2 linked regions of the Tautonia marina genome follow. The protein of the gene in region 2 interacts with the protein of the main gene of each other region in a pairwise test. Links are inferred from orthologs where the notes say so. Each region holds a gene or a part of one and is shown on either strand. Other genes may lie near its edges. The genes, in order: GA615_RS05675 and recJ.

Region 1 (3,358 bases), on a different replicon or contig from region 2:
GTCGTCGTCGTGCTTGAGACTGGCTTCGCCTTCTCGGGGAGAGGGTTTGAATCCGCCGATGGCCGTGCCACCGCTGCCGTTGAGGACGTTGACGGTCCACTGGGAATGCATGGCTACGACCCCGTCACAAACCCCGAGATGCTCGGCGCGGCCATCGTTTGGCGCTTTCCCGAACCGATCGGCGGCCTCGACCTCGGCCCTGTTCACTCCCTTCAGCTTCATGCCACCGTGGCCCGATTCCTGGGCATCGCCCCCGCCGAAGGGGCTCGGCAGGATGGAATCGAGCTTCCAAGTCCAGAGTGATTACGCCTCGAACTCCAGGCGCACCTCTCCCTCATCGAGTTTCAAGCGAGCCGCGAACGGTTTGCCAGCCCTGGACTTGAACCCCTTGAGCGTGGCGGTTTTTCCCTGCGTGAGCAGTGTCCTGGCAGTGCGGGCCGTGATTCGCTTCCCCGAAATCGATTTCCAGAGAGCGAACGAACAACCAGATTTCCACGCCCGGCAACTGAACGATTTTGGTTGTTCCACCACATCTGCACCGCATCGAGGGCAGGGGCCAAGAGCAATCGGGGCGAACGCCGACTTTGATTCTTCCCCTGACACCGTTTCCGGAGCCTTCCGGCGCTTCGAGGACTTCGATCGCGGAGCACCCATCGTTCGAGACGGTTGGCTCTTGGAAGCACCAAACCGCCTCGGAAGCGCATGAGGAACCGGGATCGGAAGGAGGTCTCCCGAATCGGCCAGCCGCAGCAGGCATGGACCGGAGGAGGGCAGGGCGATCGCCCGAGCCAGCACCCTGCGCTGGAGGAGTTCGCGAATCTGATGGTCGGTCAAGGGAACCCCTTCATATTCTCTCCAGAGGACGAAGCTGCAACCGTCTTTCCATGCCGAGCATCCGAACCCCCGCTTCCCAGCGATGACCGGACGGCCGCATCGGGGGCAGTCGCCAAGGCGATCCGGGTCGATCGGCTGGTCCGGTTCATCACCGACGATCGCTTGGGTGAATTGGGCAATCTCGTTCATGAAGTGCTCCGGGGCGAGCCGACCGCGCTCGATCTCTCGGAGTTTGGCCTCCCAGTCACCGGTCAGTTCCGGCGAAGTCAGAGGCCGTGATCGGATTGAAGCGATGAGAAATCGCCCCAGATCGGTCGCGGCCAGCGTCTTCTTGTCGCGGACGACATAGCCTCGGGTCAACAAGGTTTCAATGATCGACGCCCGCGTGGCGGGAGTTCCCAGCCCGCGCTCTTTGAGGGCGTCACGAAGCTGCTCGTCCTCAACGAACCGGCCCGCGGTTTCCATCGCGGCAAGCAAGGTCGCTTCGGTGTACGGCTTCGGCGGGGTGGTCTCTCCGCGCCGGACAAACGGGTCGTGTGGTCCGGATTCTCCCGCGACGAACTCAGGAAGTTCCTGTTCCTCCTCTTTCGTGTCGTCGGTCTTACGGGGATAGAGCGTGGTCCAGCCAGGATCGACGACTCGTACACCTCGGGCCCGAAAAGGAATCTCGGCGGAAACCGCATTGACGGTCGTGACTTCCTTGATGCACGGAGGAAAGAACGCGGCGATCAATCGGGTGACGACCGCGTCGAAGACCTTCGCCGCGGCAGGAGCAAGTGATCCGGGAGCCTTGCCGGTTGGGATGATGGCGTGGTGGTCGCTGACTTTTTTGTCGTCGATGATTCGACCGCTGAACGGGAGCGATGAACAGTCGAGCGATCCGACGGCATCTGGCTTCAGCACTTGAAGCTTTTCCAGGATGGCGGGGAGCTTCCCTTTCATGTCGTTGCCAAGGTATCGAGAGTCGGTTCGGGGATAGCTGATGAGCTTTGCTTCGTAAAGCGATTGGGCGGCCTTGAGCGTGTCGTCGGCGGAAAGGCCGAATCGGCGGTTCATGTCACGCTGCAGGTCGGTTAGGTCATAGAGCTGGGGAGGTAGGACTCGCTCTCGTTTTCGATCCACCCCCAAAAGATGAAGGGGTTGATCCCTGACACGGTCAAGAAGCGCGTTGGCGTCCTCCTCGGTCTTGAAGCGGCCGCCCGTGTAGGAAAACGTCACCTTCCGGTAGCGGGTCATCAGCTCCCAGAACGGTTCGGGCCGAAAGATCCGGATCTCTTCATCTCTCCGAACGATAAGTGCCAGAACGGGAGTCTGCACACGGCCAACGCTCCAAAGAATTCCCGTCGATCGCTGCCGAACGGTCTGGGAGCGGGTGGCGTTGAGGCCGACGAGCCAGTCCGCCTCGCTTCGGCAGCGGGCGGCTGCATAAAGGGAGTCGTAGTCGGACAGGGGACGAAGGCGATCGAAGGCGTCTCGAATGGCCTCTCGGGTCAATGAACTGAGCCAGAGCCGACGGACTGGTTTGCGGGTACAGCCGGTCAGTTCGAGGATATAACGGACAATCAGCTCGCCTTCCCGACCGGCATCGGTCGCGGCGATGATCTCATCAGCCGCTCGAAGGAGCTTGCGCACCGTGGCCAGTTGCGTACCGGCTCCGCGTTCGGTGACGGGTTTCAGTTCAAAGCGATCGGGGAGAATCGGTAGCGTCTCAAGCGACCATTTTTTCAACAATGGATCGTAATCTTCCGGTTCCTTCAAGGTTGCCAGATGCCCAAGCGCCCAGGTCACCTGATAGCCGTTGCCTTCGAGGTAACCATCTCGACGGCTCGATGCGCCAAGGAAGGCGGCCAGATCACGAGCGACCGACGGTTTTTCGGCGATGACGACGATCATGGCCCCCTCGATTCCAACGTCCCCCGGCGTCCGGAGCGTATTCGTTCCGAATGCCTGACACGCGAATTGTCTGACCGATTGTACAAGCAAGCCTCGTGTGATCGAAACCGGACGCTTCGACCTTCGACGCGAGCATTGGTCGATCAAGCTTCATGGTCGATGACGAATCACACGCGGTGAAAGGAAGCATCGGCGGTCAATCGCCATTACAATCGGGGGGTCCGGGACGGTCACCCACGATAAAGTCGTGGAGGCAATCCCCGGGGCGCATGGGAACCGTGCGTCGACTCGAATCGGAATTCCTAACGGTGCAACTGGAGGAATCATGATCCGCAACGCGACCCTCTCTCGCTGGCTCGTCATGCCCGCGGTCGTCCTGCTAATGAACTCCGCGGCGCAGGCTCAGCCGCAGATTCCCGACGACGCCAAGATCGGTGGCTTCGCGATCGGTTGCCAGGCCTATACGTTCAATCGCTTTACGGCCTTCGAGGCGATTGAGAAAACCGCCCAGGCAGGCGGCAAGGTGATCGAGTTCTATCCCGGCCAGGCCCTCAGCCCCGATGAGCGCGACCTGAAGGTCGGCCACGACCAGCCGGAGGAGGTCACCGCCAAACTGAAGTCGAAGCTCGAT
Region 2 (3,229 bases):
CCTACGTCGATCAGGATGTACTCATTACCACCGTCAATGAGATAAATGTTGACCCCCAGTCGCCTGCGAGCCTGTACATTGAGCTCAATCACACCGGGAAAGACAAAACGTCGCTCGACCATGGGAGAAGCGCCCTTGAACTTCAAGAACTCATTTCGACTGGGCAACGATCACTGAGATGGGGCCACACGATGAGTTCCAGGAACCGTATTATAGACAGCTCGAGCAGTTGCGTGCTCGTGCGTGATTCGTGCCGCTGGCGAGCCACGATCAGTCTCGAACCTTCCAACCGTGCTCACCGACGAGGGGGACGAACCGGCAGGAGACGGAATGGAAGTGAACGGGTTCACCGTTCCTGCGGTCGACAACATGAAGCTGTTGCTGGGATTCCGATCCGATCGGGACCACAATCCGTCCCCCTTCGGCCAGTTGATTCAACAGCGTCTCGGGGAGCTCGGGGGCTGCCGCTGTCACGAGAATTCGGTCGAACGGAGCTTCCTCCGGCCATCCGATCGTACCGTCTCCGACCCGAAATCGCAGATTCGAGAGCTGAAGCTGACCTTCGAGCAGCTTGCGAGCCGCTTCGGAAAGGGCCTTGTGCCGCTCGACGGTGAACACCTCACGTGAGAGTTTCGCGAGTACGGCGGTTTGATATCCACTACCGGTCCCAATTTCGAGAACTTTTTCGGAACCCGTCAGAGCAAGCTCCTGAGTCATCAACGCAACCATGAACGGCTGACTGATGGTCTGATCGCAGCCGATCGGCAATGCGCGATCGTCCCAGGCATTCGATTGGATCGATTCCGGGACAAATCGATCACGAGGGATGCTCAACAGGGCATCGAGGACGTTCGCATCAGAGATGCCCCGTTGCCGGAGATGGTTGACCAACTCGAGTGCTCGCGGATCAGGCTGATCGGGCATGAGTCTGTTCTCCGCCAGTGCCGACCTGAACGTCGCGGATTTCCAGTTGAACCTCTCGACGCCCATTCCATTCGTTGATCGATGGAAGAAACGCCACTGCGCATTCGGTACCGGCTGCCAGTGAGCCGAGCCGTTCGGCCATATTCCAAGCGATCGCCTTGACGGTCGTGCCGTTCTGGGAAAGACGCAGCTGGACGTGGTTCTTGCGTTCTCCCACGATTCGCGGTTGTCCCATGATCCGGACTCCGGTCGTGGAGAGGATCGGACGAGGGTTGCCAATACCGTAGGGTTCCAGAGCCTCGATCCACTCCACAATCTTGAGGCTCAGGTCGGCCAGGCGAACCTCAGCGTCGATGTCGAGGCGGCGGTGTTTCTGTTCCTCGGTCAAGGCGCCTCGACAATGCAAGTCGAACCGCTCGGCGAACGATGGGAAATCGGAAGGTTTCATCCGCAAACCGGCGGCAGCGCGGTGCCCTCCAAAACCGAGGAGACCGTCGGAACAGGATCGGATTGCGTCGTAGAGATCGAAGCCTGGAATGGATCGTCCCGATCCCTGGCAAAGGTCGTCTCGCAGCGCCATGACGATACTCGGGCGGTGGTACAACTCGGCAAGCCGGCCCGCGACAATGCCGATGACTCCGGGATGCCACTTGGGATGTCCGAGCACAACCGCTCCTCGATCTCCGAGGCCTCCGAGCGCATCGACCATTTGTCGAGCTTCGGAGACGATCGTGTGTTCGATCTCCTGGCGTCTTCGGTTGCAAGCGTCGAGTTCCTGAGCCAGCGTCTCGGCTCGGGTCGGGTCAGAGGTCGTTAGCATGTCCACGGCCATCATGGCGCATTCAAGTCTGCCGGCCGCGTTGATTCGAGGGGCCAGGCCAAAGCCGACACTCCCGGTGGTTAATTTTTTCTTTCCAAAACAGTTGGCGACCCGCATCAAGGCAGTCAGCCCAAGTGAGGGGTCAGCCTGAATCGTGTCCAGGCCATATCGGACGAAGATCCGATTTTCGTCTTCGAGCGGAACCATGTCTGCCACGGTGGCCAGCGCAACGAGACCGAACGCTCCGAGCAGGAAGTCTCGGAGATGGGGAGAGGCCCTCTTGCCGTCACCGAAGCTTTTACAAACCTGCCAGGCCAGTTTAAACGCGACACCCGCGCCGCAAAGTTCTCCGAAGGGATACCCGCCGCCCGGTAAGCGGGGATGAACCAGTACATCCGCCTCAGGAAGGTCGGGACCGATTGTGTGGTGATCGGTGACGATCAGTTCGATTCCCAGAGAGCGAGCGAGCTTCGCTTCCCTGACCGAGGTGATCCCACAATCGACGGTTACGACGACCTGCCCCGCAAGTTCGGAGGCAATTCGGTTCAGGGCCTCACCGTTGAGGCCGTATCCCTCCTCGACCCGTCTCGGGATGTAGTACTCAACGTCTCTGGCACCAGCCAGACGGAGGCAGGACCAGAGAATGCTCGTACCACAAACCCCGTCAACATCGTAATCTCCGTAGATCACGATCTTTCGATTCTGTTCGATGGCCCGGACGATCCGCTCGGCAGCGTCGACCACACCGGGCAGCAACTCGGGGTCGTGCAGTTTCTTCCGCCGGACTTCCAGGTAGTCTCTGGCCTTCTCGGGATCGTTGATTTTTCGGTTCAGGAGAATTTGGGCGACCAGTGGAGGGACGCGGGTTTCCTTGGCGAACCAGTTCACCTGAGCCGGGTCACTTGGTCGAAGATGCCAACGGTGTGACATCGAACGCGTCTCCCTTCCCCTGATGATGTGCGCACCGCGTCGGTCGGTTCTGTCAGCCTGAGAGTTCTGAAGCCACTCGCTGTCGCTCCTGCTCCAGATCAATGTCGAGCTTATTTGCCTGGGCGTCTCGAACTTCTCGACGAATCACGTAGATCTGGCTAAACAGGGAGTATTCGGAACCAGAAAGGTCGGCACCCACGACTCGAATCGCGACAGAGCCGGGTGCTACCCCATTCGTCAGAAACGTCCCGTCCGGGTTGATCGGAACCGATCGCAACTGACCGATCGTTCCATCAACCGGCAGGAATTCCAGCCATCCTTGGGTTAAGGGTTGACCCGAGCGATGAATCCGTCCCGAGACCTCGGCCCCAGGAATCCAATCCGGACCCCACTCCTCGGCACATCCGGTAGCGACAAGGGGAATGGCCAGAAACCAGCCACATACCCATCTTCGGGACTTGGCTCGATCAGGCTTCAAGGAGTTCTCCTGGCTCTCGTCTTGGAAGCAGAAACGCTCGAGTTCATTCCGAGCAACCGATCTCGACCGCAGTGCAA

What was found.
Region 1: the proteins of recJ (region 2) and GA615_RS05675 interact in binary tests that used the Escherichia coli proteins (3 or more experiments, as listed by UniProt). The link is inferred for Tautonia marina from one-to-one orthologs.

The regions. Positions count from the first base shown.
Region 1 is NZ_WEZF01000003.1:280,119-283,476, forward strand. Bases 16-3,052 are described here. They hold GA615_RS05675 (DNA topoisomerase 3), read right to left. Parts: upstream 2,728-3,052; coding sequence 304-2,727; downstream 16-303. Other genes in these bases: GA615_RS05670 (alkaline phosphatase family protein), read left to right, coding at 16-303. Outside these bases: more of GA615_RS05670, read left to right, coding at 1-15; GA615_RS05680 (sugar phosphate isomerase/epimerase family protein), read left to right, coding at 3,053-3,358.
Region 2 is NZ_WEZF01000004.1:235,811-239,039, reverse strand. The notes cover bases 292-3,199. They hold recJ (single-stranded-DNA-specific exonuclease RecJ), read right to left. Parts: upstream 2,675-3,199; coding sequence 908-2,674; downstream 292-907. Other genes in these bases: GA615_RS07040 (protein-L-isoaspartate(D-aspartate) O-methyltransferase), read right to left, coding at 292-924. Also shown: GA615_RS07045 (MBL fold metallo-hydrolase), read right to left, coding at 1-122; more of GA615_RS07040, read right to left, coding at 271-291. UniProt on the Escherichia coli protein: Single-stranded-DNA-specific exonuclease.